2 regions of the Agathobacter sp. genome follow, and region 1 is predicted to be linked to the other one. Evidence: riboswitches for the same ligand, from Rfam matches in the RefSeq annotation. Region 1 holds a riboswitch; the other holds the start of a gene.
What was found. A riboswitch is a leader RNA that binds a small molecule or an ion and turns the genes downstream of it on or off. The one in region 1 is predicted to bind ZMP and ZTP.
Positions count from the first base shown of each region.

Region 2: another riboswitch for ZMP and ZTP. It lies ahead of ACW6PM_RS11205 (IMP cyclohydrolase); the one in region 1 lies ahead of pflB (formate C-acetyltransferase).

Region 1 covers NZ_CDRTEH010000004.1:147,979-156,975, reverse strand. Annotated here, with positions in the region: gene metK (methionine adenosyltransferase) at 1-1,024, shown strand, start outside; gene ACW6PM_RS06115 (response regulator transcription factor) at 1,211-1,900, shown strand; gene ACW6PM_RS06110 (ATP-binding protein) at 1,920-3,419, shown strand; gene ACW6PM_RS06105 (MATE family efflux transporter) at 3,712-5,097, shown strand; gene rsmH (16S rRNA (cytosine(1402)-N(4))-methyltransferase RsmH) at 5,196-6,245, shown strand; ZMP/ZTP riboswitch at 6,306-6,385, shown strand; gene pflB (formate C-acetyltransferase) at 6,567-8,819, shown strand; gene pflA (pyruvate formate-lyase-activating protein) at 8,932-8,997, shown strand, end outside.
Region 2 covers NZ_CDRTEH010000017.1:5,182-14,178, reverse strand. Annotated here, with positions in the region: gene ACW6PM_RS11215 (ABC transporter substrate-binding protein) at 1-1,270, opposite strand, end outside; gene ACW6PM_RS11210 (phosphoribosylaminoimidazolecarboxamide formyltransferase) at 1,504-2,682, opposite strand; gene ACW6PM_RS11205 (IMP cyclohydrolase) at 2,746-3,459, opposite strand; ZMP/ZTP riboswitch at 3,581-3,657, opposite strand; gene ACW6PM_RS11200 (PFL family protein) at 3,792-5,156, opposite strand; gene ACW6PM_RS11195 (ACT domain-containing protein) at 5,200-5,484, opposite strand; gene ACW6PM_RS11190 (MBL fold metallo-hydrolase) at 5,507-6,310, opposite strand; gene ACW6PM_RS11185 (cell division protein FtsA) at 6,312-8,555, opposite strand; gene coaE (dephospho-CoA kinase) at 8,561-8,997, opposite strand, start outside.

The DNA of each region.
Region 1 (8,997 bases):
AACAGGAGAGATTACCACAAAGGCACAGCTTGATATCCCGGCAATCGTCAGAAAAACAGCACTTGAGATCGGATATGATGACGGAAAGAAGGGACTCGACGGAAACTCATGCGCAGTAATGGTTTCAATCGACAAGCAGTCTGCTGATATCGCCATGGGAGTTGACAAGGCACTCGAGGCAAAATCAGGCGACCTTACAGACGACCTTGACACCGGAGCCGGAGATCAGGGAATGATGTTTGGATATGCTACAAACGAGACTGAGGAGTATATGCCATACCCAATCGCACTCGCTCACAAGCTTGCATTCCAGCTCACAAAGGTAAGAAAGGACGGCACACTTACATATCTTCGTCCGGACGGAAAGACACAGGTTTCAGTAGAGTATGATGAGGCAGGAAAGCCGGTAAGACTTGAGGCAGTTGTACTTTCAACACAGCACGACGAGGATGTTACCCAGGAGCAGATCCATGAGGATATCAAGAAATATGTATTTGACCCAATCCTTCCAAAGGATATGATTGATGCTGAGACAAAGTTCTTCATCAATCCTACAGGACGTTTCGTAATAGGTGGACCACACGGAGATGCAGGTCTTACCGGTCGTAAGATTATCGTAGACACCTACGGCGGATATGCACGTCACGGCGGCGGAGCTTTCTCTGGAAAGGACTGCACAAAGGTAGACCGTTCAGCAGCCTATGCAGCACGTTACGTAGCAAAGAACCTTGTGGCAGCAGGATTTGCGGATAAGTGTGAGATTCAGCTCTCATATGCTATCGGTGTTGCACAGCCAACATCTATCATGGTGGATACATTCGGCACAGGAAAGCTTGCAGATGACAGGATCGTTGAAATCGTAAGAGAGAATTTCGACCTTCGTCCGGCAGGAATCATCAAGATGCTTGACCTCAGAAGACCTATCTACCGCCAGACAGCAGCATACGGACACTTCGGACGTACAGATATCAAGCTGCCTTGGGAGGCACTTGATAAGGTTGATAACCTTAAGAAATATCTCTAAACAATATGTGGGGCTTCGCGCTTTTTAGGTTGTGAGTGCCGGATAGTATACATTATATTTCTTACAAAAAGTTAGAAAGAATTTAGAGAAAATTTAGACAGAAGTTATAGGATATATGATATAATCAAGTCATGGGACTGACATTGAGTCGGTTTCCATGGCTTTTTATTTTCAGGAGGAACGGATATGAGCAGAATTTTGATAGTAGAGGACGAGGTTGCAATTGCTGATCTTGAGAAGGATTACCTGGAGCTGAGTGGCTTTGAGGTTGAGGTGGAGAATGATGGCACAAGCGGTCTCGCAAGGGCATTGGCGGAGGATTTTGATTTGTTTATTCTTGACCTTATGCTGCCGGGAATTGATGGTTTTGAGATTTGCAAACAGATTCGCGAGAAAAAGAATACACCGATACTAATGGTTTCAGCCAAGAAGGATGACATCGACAAGATAAGAGGACTCGGACTCGGCGCAGATGATTATGTTACAAAGCCATTTTCACCATCAGAGCTTGTTGCCAGGGTAAAGGCTCATCTGGCAAGATATGAGCGCCTCATCGGAAGTGCCACACCTGAAAATGACATTGTTGAGATTCGTGGCATCAAGATTGACAAAACAGCCCGCCGTGTGTGGGTAAACGGAGAGGAAAAGCAGTTTACCACAAAGGAATTTGACCTGCTCACATTCCTTGCGGAGAATCCAAACCATGTGTTTACCAAGGAGGAGCTCTTCAAGGAAATCTGGAATATGGATTCAGTTGGAGATATCGCGACAGTCACTGTACATATCAAGAAGATTCGTGAGAAAATCGAGATGAACACTGCAAAGCCTCAGTATATTGAGACTATTTGGGGTGTGGGATACAGATTTAAGCTGTAGGGGATTTCTGGAGACTACTATGAAGATAAAAACAAAACTTGCTATATCATTCTGTATAATTATTTTTGTGCCGGTTGTGCTCACCGGCATGGTGCTTGTGGGCTTCAATAAGATTCAGCTAAAGGCCATCAACAAGACCTATGGCATGGAGGATGCGGGCATGCTCGCACTCACTGATACGGTGCAGTTTTTGAACAAGGTGACAGGGCGCACATATGATGAGCTCGAGAAGACCTCGCTCATAGAACCATCCAAGCTTCTTGATGACGATTATCTGACAAAGATAAATAAGAAGCTTGAGAAGAAATACTCATACCTTATAGTGAAAAGTGAAGGAGACCTCATTTTCAATGGCGGAATTGACAATGATGATATTTTGAGAAAGCTTCCGAGAATCTCCAATAAGCAGAGCAGCTCAGATGTGAGCAGCTATATGGACAGCGATGACAAGGTGCTCATAAAGCAGCTGAATTTTCGTGACAGTGATGGTGATGAGGCGAGTCTTTACATAGTGACATCAACAGCGTGTGTGATTCCGGAGGTCAGGACTGTTTTGATAGAGGGAGCAGTTGCGCTTGTATTTATACTTCTTACCACGGCAGTTATGCTTATAGTGTGGATATACAGGAGTATTATCACACCGATAGAGAGACTGCGTATTGCCGCCGAGAATATCAAGGATGGCAATCTGGACTTTGAGCTTGAGACGAGTCCGAGCGACGGAGAGATTGGTGAGCTGTGTACTGCGTTTGAGCAGATGCGTGCGCGCCTCAAGAAAAATGCCGAGGAAAAGGTGACGAATGAGTCTGAAAACAGAGTGTTAATCAGCAATATAGCACATGATTTAAAGACTCCTATTACTGCGGTAAAGGGCTACGCCGAGGGCATACTTGACGGAGTGGCAAACACCCCTGAAAAGGTCGATAAATACGTCAGGACCATTTACAATAAGGCAAACGATATGGATAAGCTCATTAATGAGCTGACGCTTTACTCAAAGATTGACACGAACAGGATTCCGTACAATTTTGCAAAGATAAATGTCACAGATTATTTTAACGACTGTGTTGAGGAAATGGGACTGGATCTTGAGGCAAAAAATATCAGACTTTCATATGAAAATCATGTGGATAGCAACGTGCTTATCATTGCTGATCCGGAGCAGCTTCGCCGTGTGATTAACAATATAGTCGGCAATTCGGTGAAGTATATGAACAAGACGCAAAGCTATATAGATATCAGGATAAATGATGTCGGAGATTTCATACAGGTTGAGATTGAGGACAACGGACGCGGAATCGACCAGAGAGATATGCCATATATTTTTGACAGATTTTACAGAGCGGATGCGTCGAGAAATTCGGCTACCGGAGGCAGCGGCATAGGGCTTTCCATCGTAAAGAAGATCATAGAGGATCACGGTGGCAAGATATGGGCTACCAGCAAAGAAGGCGATGGAACTACCATGTTTTTCGTAATCAGGAAGTATCAGGAAACACAGGATATGAACCGGCAGTAAAGTAATAGATATGATATCGTCAGAAAAAAGCTATAATAAAAAATAACAATTAGAAATTAAAATTAAGAGCTCCCGATTGACAGCGCAAATAGTGTTGCCAGCCGGGAGCTTTAATGTATTGGTCACAATATCATCAGGACTCTTGCGCTTTGGTTTAGAAGGCTCAATTAAATTTTCTAACTCTAAAATAAATTAAGGGAAAACACATAAAATATTTGAAAAATAAAGTCTGACGTAGTAGAATAGTAACATTGCACGAAAGAACCATGGAGAAATCGAAAGGGGGACAAACATGCATAAATTCAGACAAAAATATATAGGAGACAAGGCATTTTATAAGCGCTATCTCATGCTGGCCATACCAATGATAATCCAGAATGCAATCACAAATCTGGTCAGCTTTCTGGACAACATTATGGTAGGACAGCTCGGCACAGAGCAGATGTCGGGAGTCGCAATCGTAAACCAGCTCATATTTGTGTACAATCTGGCAGTGTTTGGGGCAGTGTCAGCGGCAAGTATATTCGGAGCACAGTATTTTGGCAAGGGAAATCATAAGGGGCATATGTATTCCTTCAGATTCAAGCTGTATGCAGCGCTGCTTGTTACAGCGATAGCGATGACACTGTTTATCACAAACGGAACAGCGCTCATATCACTATATCTGACAGATACGGCAGGAAACGGTGCCACGGAGGTAGCACTGGCATATGGAAAGGAATATCTAAAAATAGTTATGATAGGTCTCGTACCGTTTGCGGTGACACAGGCCTATGCAACAAACATAAAGGAAACAGGACAGACCTTTGTACCGATGGTTGCAAGCTTTGCAGCAGTTGGAAGCAATGCAGTGCTTGATTTTCTGCTCATCTTCGGAATAGGACCGATACCAAAGCTGGGTGTGGCGGGAGCCGCTATTGCCACGGTGATGTCGCGATATATTGAGACAATAATAGTTGTGCTGTGGGCACATAAAAACAGGGATAGGAACAGGTATCTCGAGGGTGCTTACAGAGGAATAGGAATGCCGTTTGATGAGTTTAAGACTATATTCATCAAGGGACTGCCACTCATGCTCAATGAGCTTTTCTGGGCAGCAGGCATGACAACGGTTACACAGTGCTATTCAGTACGTGGGCTCTCGGTAATCGCAGGCCTGAACATTGCGACAACGATAACAAACCTTTTCAATATCGTGTTTATACAGCTTGGCGCATGCATCAGCATAGTTGTGGGGCAGTATCTTGGAGCCGGTGAGCTTGAAAAGGCAAAGGATGCGGATAACAAGATGATAGTGTTCAGTGTGTTCTGCTGCTCTATAATGGCGGCGGTCATGCTTCTGGTAGGAGGATTTTTCCCTCAGATATATAACACAACCGACGAAATCAAGGCGCTCGCAACAAGCTTCATAGCGGTATCAGCGATAATTATGCCGTTTTGTGCATTTACACATTCGTCGTATTTTACACTCCGCTCGGGTGGCAAGACACTGGTCACATTTCTGTTTGACTCTGTATTTACATGGGTGATAGTGGTGCCGGTGGCATTTGTGCTAGCCAAATACACAGCGCTTGGCATAGTAGCAGTGTATTTCCTTGTGCAGGCCACAGAGCTGATAAAGGTAGTCATTGGATATTTCATGGTGAAAAGTGATGTGTGGCTCGTGCAGATGGTATAGGAATGTGCGTCATTATCTTGCGGAAAAATGAAATAAAAGTTATACTGTAGCAAAAGTCAGCGTAACAGTCCAAACCCAAAAATGAAACGGAGCAGAAAATGAGCGAAGAAAAACAGCACAAGCGCCGCGTACATTATAGCGGAAAATATCCCAAAAAATTTGAGGAAAAATACAAGGAATTAAACCCGGAGAAATACAAGGATACAATTGAGCATGTCATCAGCAAGGGAAATACCCCTGCGGGCATGCACATATCCATAATGGTAAAAGAAATCATAGATTTTCTTGACATCAAGCCGGGACAGACAGGCTTTGATGCAACACTCGGCTACGGTGGGCATACAAAGGCAATGCTTGAAAGGCTTGACGGTCAGGGGCATATGTATGCCACCGATGTTGATCCAATCGAGTCTGAAAAGACAAAAAAGCGTCTCGCTGAAGCCGGCTTTGGAGAGGATATTCTCACCGTAAAGCTGCAGAACTTCTGCACAATAGATGAGATTGCAAAGGAAGTGGGAGGCTTTGATTTCATACTTGCAGATCTTGGAGTGTCATCCATGCAGATAGATAATCCTGAGCGAGGATTTTCATTTAAGGTGGACGGACCGCTGGATCTGCGTCTTAATCCAAATGCCGGCATCAGTGCGGCAGAGCGTCTTGACAATATTTCCCGTGAGGAGCTTTCGGGTATGCTCTATGAGAACTCAGATGAGCCGTATTGCGAGGAGCTTGCAAAGGCAATCACAGACGAAATCAGGAAGGGTAACCGCATAGATACGACCACAAAGCTTCGTCACATTATAGAGCAGACACTTGATTTTCTCCCTGAAAAGGACAAGAGGGACATCATCAAAAAGACCTGTCAGCGCACCTTCCAGGCGCTCCGCATAGATGTAAACCATGAGTTTGAGGTGCTCTACGAGTTTATGGAAAAGCTTCCGGGAGCATTAAAGCCCGGCGGAAGAGCTGCTATCCTTACTTTCCATTCAGGAGAGGACAAGCTGGTCAAAAAGGCACTCAAGGCAGGCTATAAAGCAGGAATATACAGTGACTATTCAAAGGATGTGATCCGCCCATCAGCACAGGAATGTGCTCAGAACGGACGCGCCAGGTCCACGAAGATGCGCTGGGCGGTCCGTGCAGAATAGAAAAGCTTTTAAAATAGTTCTAAAAACCTATTGCTTTATTGAGAAAAATAGTCTACTATGAACGTGTTATATGACTGACGGATAAGTGGACTAACCACATGAAATATAACAAATAAGAGCCGACCGTCTGGGCGATAAACCCGGGCAGTTGGCTCTTTTTGATTATAAAATCAGCCATAGCCATATAAATAACTATGGAATGTATCTCAAAAGAAACAAGAGGGATATTGACAAAAATACTGTAGTAAGTATATACTAACCACAGTTAAACAAAACTAATCAAACGAAGTAACATTCACACATTTTAAGGAGGATATTACAATGATAGAAATGAAAGAGTGGGATGGATTTGAAGGACGTCTTTGGAAAGAGGAAATCAACGTCCGTCAGTTTATTCAGGACAACTACACTCCATACGACGGAGACGAGAGCTTTTTAGCTGATCCGACAGATGCTACAAATAAGCTGTGGGATGCGCTCCAAAAATTACAGAAAGAAGAGCGTGCCAAGGGCGGAGTCCTTGACATGGAGACAGAGGTTGTAACAGGAATCACAGCTTACGGCCCTGGATATATAGATGAGGCATTAAAGGACCTCGAGCAGATTGTAGGTCTTCAGACAGACAAGCCGTTAAAGAGAGCATTCATGCCTTACGGTGGAATCAAGATGGCAGTACAGGCTGCTGAGACATACGGTTACAATGTAAGCGACAAGCTCAAGGAAATTTTCACAAAATATCATAAGACACACAACACAGCAGTATTCGATGCATACACACCTGAGATGATGAAGGTCCGTCATGCAAAGATCCTTACAGGACTTCCTGACACATACGGCCGTGGACGTATCGTCGGCGATTACCGTCGTGTAGCGTTATACGGACTTGATTACCTCATCGAGGAGAAAAAGAAGGACAAGGCAAACTGTGGTTGCGGACAGATGACAGATGATGTTATCCGTTTAAGAGAGGAAATCGCAGAGCAGATCAAATGTCTTGAGGATATGAAGAAGCTTGCAGAGATTTACGGATATGATATCTCAAGACCTGCAACAAACGCAAAAGAGGCAGTTCAGTGGTTATACTTCGGATACCTTGCAGCAATCAAGACACAGAATGGTGCAGCAATGTCAGTAGGACGTGTATCTACATTCCTTGATATTTACATCAAGAGAGATATGGATAAGGGCATCCTCACAGAGCAGGAAGCACAGGAGCTCATCGATCATTTTACAATGAAGCTTCGTATGGTTAAATTTGCACGTATCCCTTCATACAACCAGTTATTCTCAGGAGATCCTGTATGGGCAACACTTGACGTGGCAGGAACAGGTGTGGACGGACGTTCAATGGTTACAAAGACAGACTTCCGTTTCCTCCATACATTAGAGAACATGGGACCTGCACCGGAGCCAAACCTCACAGTATTCTACTCATCAAAGCTTCCTCAGACCTTCAAGGATTATGCAGCCCGCATCTCAATTGAGACAAGCTCAATCCAGTATGAGAACGATGACGCAATGAAGCCGGTATGGGGCGATGATTATGCAATCTGCTGCTGTGTATCTGCAACACAGACAGGTAAAGAGATGCAGTTCTTCGGAGCACGTGCAAACCTTGCAAAATGTCTCCTCTACGCTATCAACGGTGGCGTTGATGAGAAATCAGGTGAGCAGGTAGGACCAAACTACGCACCTATCACAGCAGAGTACCTTGACTATGACGAGGTAATGGCAAAATACGACAAGATGATGGACTGGTTAGTAGACATCTATGTAAATACATTAAACCTCATCCAGTACATGCATGACAAATACTACTATGAGGCAGCAGAGCTTGCACTCATGGATACAGACTTAAAGAGAACATTCGCAACAGGAATCGCAGGATTCTCACACGTAATCGATTCTCTTTCAGCAATCAAATATGCAAAGGTTAAAGTAGTACGTGACGAGAACGGACTCGCAAAGGATTTCGAAATCGAGGGAGAGTTCCCTAAATACGGAAACGATGATGACCGCGCAGACGAGATCGGTGTATGGCTTCTTAAGACATTCATGGACAAGTTAAAGAAGCATCACACATACCGTGATTCAGAGCCTACAACATCAATCCTTACAATTACATCAAACGTAGTATACGGAAAAGCTACAGGAGCAATGCCTGACGGACGTAAAGCCGGAGAGCCGCTTTCACCGGGAGCAAACCCATCATACGGCGCAGAGCAGAACGGACTTCTCGCATCCTTAAACTCACTCACAAAGCTTCCGTATGAGTGGGCACTTGATGGAATCTCAAATACACAGACCATCAACCCAGGAGCACTTGGAAACAACGAGGGCGAGAGAATCGACAACCTTGTAAACGTAATGGACGGATACTTCGATCAGGGTGCACATCACCTCAATGTAAACGTATTCGGTAAAGAGAAACTCATCGATGCAATGGAGCATCCGGAGAAAGAGGAGTACGCAAACTTCACAATCCGAGTATCAGGATACGCAGTTAAGTTCATCGACCTCACAAGAGAGCAGCAGCTCGATGTAATCTCACGTACATGCCACGAGAGAATGTAATATAAAAATAATAATGTATAAAACATTCCAGAATGTGCAGGCCAAGTGCCTGCATATTCTGATTTTTAATAAAATAAAAGTAGCAACAACAATCATCTAAAGGAGGTAAAACATGGGAGAGACACTAGGAAGAGTACACTCAGTAGAAAGCTTCGGCTCAGCCGACGGTCCGGGAGTA
Region 2 (8,997 bases), on a different contig from region 1:
CACCATTAACGTAGAGCGTCAGGTCACTTCCCATATTATCCTTAAACTTCTGGTTTGGGAATGTAACAAAGTTCCATGGCACAGATTTCTTTGAGCTGTCATTCATGTACTCAAGCACCTCAACAGCGAGTGGGTTTGACGGATATTCCGATTCCTTAAAAGTGCTAAACGGAGGAATAAATCCAAACTTTTCTGTCACAAATTTTTTGCCTTCCTTTGAGCTGTAAAGCCACTCCAAGAAGTCAATAGATGCCTGCTTTTCTTCATCTGTGGCCTGTGAGTTGATACAGATATAATTCTCTGTTCCGATGCAAAGTCCCTGTGACTCTTCCCCATCCATACCTGTATATATAGGCATGTATTTGGCATCCTCCTGTTTTACCACATTTCCGTCCGTACTCTCTATCTGTGTCCAGCCCCAGTTACCGTTTTGGATCATTGCAGCCTTGCCCTTAGCAAATTCCTGCATCGAATCCTCTACGCCCTTATCTGTGAGCTCTGATGCCGGCGTGCACGAATTGTTTACATACAGATCAAAAACATTTTTAAATTCATCGCTGTATGTAAAATCAATTGAGTCAAGCTCCGATGCATTTTTATCCTGAAGCTCATAGGTTATAGGGATGTTCATCAGATGTGTGTGCCATCTCCAGCTCTCACCCGGTGAAAGCGATGTTGAGCCAAATACTCCCTCTATTCCAAGCTCGCTCTTATGTGCCTGCATATCCTCCACTACCTCCTTTAAGGCAGCGAAATTGTTTATCTCTCCCATGCTCTTTATCTGGCTTGTCCTATCTGATAATGCAAAGTACTTTTCCATAATTGCATTATTGTAGATAATTCCGTAGCCCTCAACAACATAAGGTATGCCGTATGCACCCTTTCCATTGTCACCTGTCACTGCCATGCTCTTATCCAAAAGCCATGAATACAGCTTTGTATCAGAAAGATCCATACAGTAATTCTTCCACTTACCGTACTCAACAGGACCGTTTATCTGAAACATTGTCGGGTAGTCCTTCTTTGCAAGCTCTGCTTTAAGTGTTCTCTCATGATTACCGTCTGCTGCGGTAAGTACCTTAAGCTTAATACCGGTCTCCTTTTCATAGGCTGCTGAAACCTCCTCCCAGACTGACTTTACCTCAGGCTTACAGCTTAGGAAGTATATCTGTGTGACCTTTTTTGATGATGAACCAAATGAACATCCTGACAGCATTGATACAAGCATTGCCATGGTCATAAGCAATGCCACAAATCTTCTCTTTTTCATTCATTTCCTCCCAATAACTAATTTTTATAATTCCACATAATTATTTTTTAGTTAATTAAGTGCTTTATTAAAATATAACATCTTTATTACATAAATACTAGTACTTTTTGCATATTTAATTAGGAAATTTTCGTTCACTCATAATTTAACGCAAAAACGGCATGTATCCTGTTGGATTCACACCGTTTTCTTAATTTCAGTATATAATTATATAATTCTCTTATGCCTTATGATTAGTGATGGAAAAGTCTGATTCCTGTAAAGCTCATCACCATGCCGTACTTATTACATGTATCAATAACATGGTCATCTCTCACCGATCCACCCGGCTGGGCTACATACTTCACGCCACTCTTGTGCGCACGCTCAATATTGTCACCAAATGGGAAGAATGCATCAGAGCCAAGTGCTACATCTGTATTCCTGTCAAGCCATGCTCTCTTCTCCTCTGCAGTAAATACGTCCGGCTTTACCTTGAAGAATTTCTGCCACTCGCCCTCTGCAAGCACATCCATGTAATCCTCACCGATATAAAGGTCGATAGTGTTGTCGCGGTCTGCACGTCTGATGCCATCCACGAACTGAAGTCCAAGCACCTGTGGAGACTGGCGAAGCCACCAGTTGTCTGCCTTTGAGCCTGCAAGTCTGGTACAGTGGATACGAGACTGCTGGCCTGCTCCGATACCGATTGCCTGGCCGCCCTTTACATAGCATACAGAGTTGGACTGTGTATACTTTAAAGTAATCATTGAGATTGCCAGATCAATCTTAGCCTGCTCTGTAAGCTCCTTGTTCTCTGTCACGATATTTGAGAAGAAATCGTCATCAATATGAAGCTCATTTCTGCCCTGCTCAAATGTGATGCCAAATACATCCTTTCTCTCAATAGGTGCCGGCTCATATGCCGGGTCGATCTCAATAACACAGTAATTGCCGTTTTTCTTAGCCTTTAATATCTCAAGAGCCTCGTCTGTGTAGCCCGGAGCGATAACACCGTCTGATACCTCTCTCTTGATTACAAGTGCAGTGCTCTTGTCACATACATCTGAAAGTGAAATAAAATCACCAAATGATGACATTCTGTCAGCGCCTCTTGCTCTGATGTATGCATTTGCAAGCGGTGTAAACTCGATATCCATATCATCAACCCAGTAAATTCTTTTCTCCACATCTGAAAGCGGCTGTCCGACTGCTGCACCTGCCGGTGAAACATGCTTGAAGGAGGTTGCGGCCGGAAGACCTGTTGCTTTCTTAAGCTCTCTTACAAGCTGCCATCCGTTAAAGGCATCGAGGAAGTTGATATATCCGGCTCTTCCGTTAAGCACCTTTATAGGAAGCTCGCCCTCCTTCATAAATATTCTGGCCGGTTTCTGATTTGGGTTACATCCGTATTTTAATTCATATTCCTGCATTTTTTGTTCTCCTGTTTTTATCTGCTTATCTTGTATATTTGACCGTTTATAAAATATTTCCCGTTATTTGTTTTTGTTTACGATTCGGCTCTCATACTCGCCTGTTGCGATATCAATATATCTGACAAAGAGTGATACCTTATTGTCCTCGTTAAGGTTCTCCCATACCATATTGGTAAACTCGTCGATATCTCCGTCAATGTCTACCCATGTAGGCTCACCCTCAAAGCTTGGCAGTGGATTTCCATCGCCCATATATGTATGGATGAAATGTCCCTCGCCCGCAACCGGTGCTGAGTATGCAAATGTGTATCTGTTGCATGCGTCAGGATTGCCGTTGTTGCTCTTTAAGATTGACATAGCATAGTTGAACTCACCATTGTCAATATGCATGATTCCTGAAATTCTAGGTGTATAGTTAGGAGCGTCAGGCTCGAACTCTCTTGTCCTTAATGCCTGCTCAAATGTCTGCTGCTTGTCCATCAGCTCATAGATAGTATCTGTCTGATCACCGTTTGTGACAATTGTCTTGTTGCCGAGCACTCTTACAGGCGCGTAAATGATAAGACTTGGATCCTCAAGCTTTGAAGGGTCAAATGCCTGTGTTCTGATGCCCTCGCCATCCTCTACAAATACTCTGTTGCGGCTGTTCTCGCTTCTGCCCATGATGAAGTATGCTGTCACAGCCTTCTTACCATCCTTTGTGCGTCCGATTACAATACCTCTGCCAGGGTATGTTGTGCTTGATAATTCCTTTGCTAATGATACTCTTTCCATGTCATCCTCCATGTTTTCTGATAATGTGGTCTGCATTCCCCAAATCATTCGGGTTCTGCCGGAATAAAAAAGACCGTCCGAACACACATATAAATATAAAGCTCTGCATGAAACCTATATAAATGTGCGCCCAGACGGTCGGCAATCAACTGTTATACTCCATGTGGTTATCCACTTCCGTCAGTCATATAACTGTCTTTATTTAAGCATGTATTTTTGTCATTGTCAAGTACCACTTTAAAATAAGCACGCACTTATAAGTTGTACTTATGAGTGCGTGCTTGTAAACAATGCTTATTTATCTATCAATGCTTTATAATGCCATTCTTTTACTAATTCTTAAAGCTGTGAATTGGTGCCGGGATTCTTCCTCCGCGGTTTACAAATGCATCACAAGAGAATCTGTTTACAGGCATTACCGGTGCACTTCCAAGGAGTCCTCCGATTTCTACCACATCACCTACATCCTTTCCGATTGCAGGAAGCAGTCTGCATGCTGTTGTCTTCTGATTTATCATACCGATAGCCATCTCGTCTGCGATAATTCCTGAAATTGTCGTAGCCTTTGTATCGCCAGGAATTGCAATCATGTCAAGTCCCACTGAGCATACACAGGTCATAGCCTCAAGCTTTTCAAGGGTGAGTGCGCCATCGTTTACGGCATCTATCATTCCCTGATCCTCTGATACAGGAATAAAGGCACCGGAGAGTCCGCCGACATATGAGGATGCCATGATACCGCCCTTTTTAACCTGATCGTTTAAGAGTGCAAGTGCTGCTGTTGTTCCAGGAGCTCCGGCTCTCTCTAAACCTATCTCGCAGAGAATATCTGCTACAGAGTCTCCGATAGCCGGTGTAGGTGCAAGTGAAAGATCTATTATTCCAAATGGCACTCCAAGCTTCTTTGAAGCCTCCTTTGCCACGAGCTGTCCAACTCGTGTAACCTTGAAGGCGGTCTTCTTGATTGTCTCACAGAGCACCTCAAAGTTCTCGCCTCTTACCTTTTCAAGAGCAGTCTTTACTACTCCCGGTCCGCTGACACCTACATTGATGATGGCATCAGCCTCTGTAACACCGTGGAAGGCTCCTGCCATAAACGGATTGTCATCAGGAGCGTTACAGAATACAACAAACTTGGCACAGCCTGATACAGGAAGGTGCTTTGTCACCTCTGCTGTCTCCTTTATCATCTCACCGATCAGCTTTACCGCATCCATGTTGATTCCGGTCTTTGTGGAGCCAACATTCACAGAGCTGCATACGAGGTCTGTCTCAAGCATTGCCTGAGGAATTGATTTGATTAAAAGCTCATCCGCCTTTGTCATACCCTTTGACACAAGTGCTGAGTATCCACCGATGAAGTTGACGCCCACCTCTTTTGCTGCCTTATCGAGAGTCTTTGCTATGGTAACAAAATCCTCTGAGCTCTTGCATGCCGCACCGCCGACAAGGGCGATAGGTGTAACTGAAATACGTTTGTTTACGATAGGGATACAGTAGTTGTTCTCTATCTCTTTTCCTGTTGCTACAAGATCCTTTGCAAGTGTTGTAATCTTGTTGTAGATATTCTCATTTACCTTTGCAAGGTCTGAGTCTATACAGTCGAGCAGGCTGATACCGAGTGTGATGGTACGCACATCAAGGTTTTCCTTCTCCACCATGTCATTGGTCTCAATTACTTCACCAATATTAATCATTTTAATGTTCTCCTTTAACTGTGTATGACATTTTTACGCTAAACTAGATTCGATGCATCATCTCAAAGATTTCTTCCTTCTGACACTTTATTGTTACACCAATTTCTTCTCCAAGTGCATCAAGCTGGTCAGAAATCTCTGCAAATGAAGCTGTAGCATTTGCCATATCTACAATCATCATCATGTTGAAATAACCTGAAACAATAGTCTGTGAGATATCAAGTACGTTTACTCTGCCCTCTGACAGATATGTACATACCTTTGCGATGATTCCTACTGTGTCTTTTCCGACAACTGTGATGATTACTTTGTTCTTTGTGTTATCCATAACAACCTATTCTCCTGTTCTCTTATTCTACGGCTATGCGGTCTGATGCCCTGTCCCTCTTAGCCACATACATCGGGAAATCACTTGCCTTATATGGATTGTCTCCCATTGTGACCTCAAGCCTGACTGCTTCATACGCCAGCTTTTCGTAGTTGTTTTCTTTGCTAAGGTGTCCCAGTATTACTGAGCCAAATTTATCATGAAGAAGCTCGCATAACAATTGCCCGCTTCTCTCATTCGACAAATGTCCACTGTCACCCATGATTCTGCGCTTGAGCGGATAAGGATATGCCCCTGTCTGGAGCATATTTATATCATGATTGGCTTCAAGCAGCAGGCCATCCAGGTTCTGAAGCTTTGAAACCAGTGTGTCATCATACGTGCCAAGGTCTGTCACGACCGCCATCGCATGATTTTCATTTTTAAACCTGTATGCGACAGGATCAGCCGCATCGTGTGATATGTGAAGCGGCTCAAATTCTATATCGCCTATTGTAAAATCAACACCTGCCTCAATAGGATGAAACAGCTCATCATCTATATTTCCAACGGATTTGGTACATTTTATGGCACCGATTGTGGCTCTTGTTGCATAAATCGGAATATGATAGCGCCTTGCCATGACACCAAGCCCTGCGATGTGGTCTATATGCTCATGCGTCACAAGAATGCCCTTCATATCTGTGGCCGTCATATCAAACTCGTTCAGGCCGTTTTCTATTTTCTTACCGCTGATGCCCGCGTCTATGAGCACATGGCAATCATCCGTGCCCACACATATACAGTTTCCACTGCTGCCGCTGGCAATGCTGCATAATTCTAACATGTTAATTCTCTTTCCAGTATAATTCTATTTGGTCTCCCTCATGAAGCTCCTCGGAAAACTGTGCATCCCTGCCGTTTATTACAGTGGCTATTGCCCTGCCCTTTCCTGCCTGTAAATCAAATGAGATATGGGTAAATATATCGACAAATATATATGTATCCTTGCCTGACAGCTCTACAGACTCACCGTTTACAATGACTGTAATTGTATTTTTTGATGAGTCTTCTTCCTGTATATCATTTTTTGGCAATTCATTTTCCGGCAGTTTGTTTTCCGGCACAGCAGATGCTTCTGCTTCCTTGGTAAAATCATCATGAAGCTCGTCGAGCACCTGATTCATCATCTGCTCAGATGTTCTGGTCACTGTGTTGTCTGACTCTGTGTTGTCTGACTCTGTGCTGTTTGCATCCGGCTCTGCTAAAGCCGAAGCATCATTTGTATCTGCATCTGTATCAGACTCTTGTGTGTCATTATAAGTGTTATTGTCGATTCTTGCAACACCATATTCATCTGTTTTCCATTCAACAGAGAAATTTTCATATACAAGTGTGTCAAGATCGGCCTCTTCATTGTTTACAAATATCATCTGGTCTGTGTCAATAACGAGGTCCATAAACTGCGCAATCTGCCGCACTGTATAGTAATTTCTTGTCTCAATCACATCGTTTTCCTTGATGCTGTAATCCTCAGGCTCAAGCCTTCCGTTTACCTGGACAAACCTAGGACATGAAACCCTTCTGCCGTTTATTACAAATGTAATGACAGAATGATTGTACTCATCAAGCTGCGATATCTTATACACTGCAGCCTCTCCGGCTGTGGACGGCTCGATGACTATCTCACTGTTTGGCTCGAGCGGTGTATTGATGCTTGCAGGCTTTCCGTTCATGGTCACCACTGCGCCCTCTCCGGCCTCGCCTCTTACAAGCCTAGCCACACCGTTTACCGTAAAATTTATCGGGGTGCCGCGCTTTGGAAACAGCTCATCGTTTGGAAATCCGGCCTGAAGCGCCGCATCGACTATTGTAAGCCTGTTATTGTCATAGAGCTTTATTCTCTCACCGTTGAATCTGACCATGATAAAATTATTTCTCTGGTCATAATAATTCAGACATATACCAATTGGAGTGACAAGAAGCGGATCCTTCTTAATATCCTCCTGCTCAAAGGTCACATCGCCAAGCACTTCCTCACCTCTTAGAGCTACTCTTTCCTCCGGCAGGTCAAGGTCTTCCGCAAGCTTTTCCGTGAAGCCGTGTATCTTGCCTCCGCCTCCGACTACAAAGCAGGCACTCACTGTTTTGTCACCGTTTAGCTCTCTGATTTTAGCCGATACCTCTTGTGCAATATTATCAACAACAGGTGCTGCCACCTCCCAGACATCCTGTGCAGGAATTGTGTGCTCGATACTCATGATATCCTTGTATGTAACTGTATCACTTGTCGTGGACTGAAGCTTGATGCTCTCTGCCATGTTGAAATCCACGAGGAAATGCTGCACAATAACTTCTGTCAGCTCATCTCCTGCATGCGGTATCATGCCATAGGCTATGATACTTCCGTCTCTTGTGATTGAGATATCACTCGTTCCGGCTCCCACATCGACAAGTGCGATATTAAGCATACGATAGTTCTCTGGAATTGCCACATTGATAGCGGCGATAGGCTCCAATGTCATATTGGCTACACTAAGCCCGGCCTGTCCAACTGCCGCATACAGTCCGTCTACCACATCCTCCGGCAGAAATGTAACTATGATATCCTCGCCTATTTTGTTTGCCTTATGCCCCTCAAGGCTGATAAACACCTCATCATTCAAAAAGAATTTGACTGTAGAATATCCCACACAGTAAAACTTATAGCTTGTATCGTTAACCTCCTTGAGTGCCTCCTGTGCTTTTTCTATACCAAGCAGGTTAAGCGTATGGACATCCTCGCCGGTCACCACAGACTCCTGCGCATACTCATACTCCACATGCGTCGTGACAGTCTTTAATACTCGTCCTGCGGCTGCTATACACACCTCTTCAAGTGGCTGTCCTGTCTGTTTTTCAAGCTCGTCCTTTACTTCCTTAATGGTTTTTGCCACCCTGCCTATATCATGTATCTGACCGTCGAGCATCGCTCTGGTCTCATGCTCCTTCACATACTGTGCTGTAACCACAAATTCCTTGTCATCAGTCTGATAGCCGACAGTTCCTACAACATTTCTTGTACCAATATCCAAACCGAATACATTGTTCATTTCCACTACTCCTTGTATTTGCTAAGCGCTTTATTTATTGAAGCTATCGTGTTTTCGATATCTCCATCATTATCGATAACCTCCCTGCAGTGCCTTCTGTACTCAGCTTCTTTAAGCTGGCTTGCAAAGATGCTGTCTATCTTATCATCTGAATAGCCTCTTGATGACTTAAGTCTTTTTCTTCTGACTTCTTCACTTGCATAAATATACCACAGCTCGTCGCAGATTTCACCATATCCCTCCTCTATAAGGAGTGCTGCTTCAAGCACAAGCATGAAAAGACCTTCTTTTTTTGCCTCTTTAACTGCATTAAGCACATATTCCTTTACTGCAGGATGCACTACTTCATTTAAAAGCTCTCTTTTTTTATCATCCGAAAAAATCACTTCGGCAAGTGCCGGTCTGTCAAAATGCCCGTCCTCAAGCCATATCGGTTCGCCCG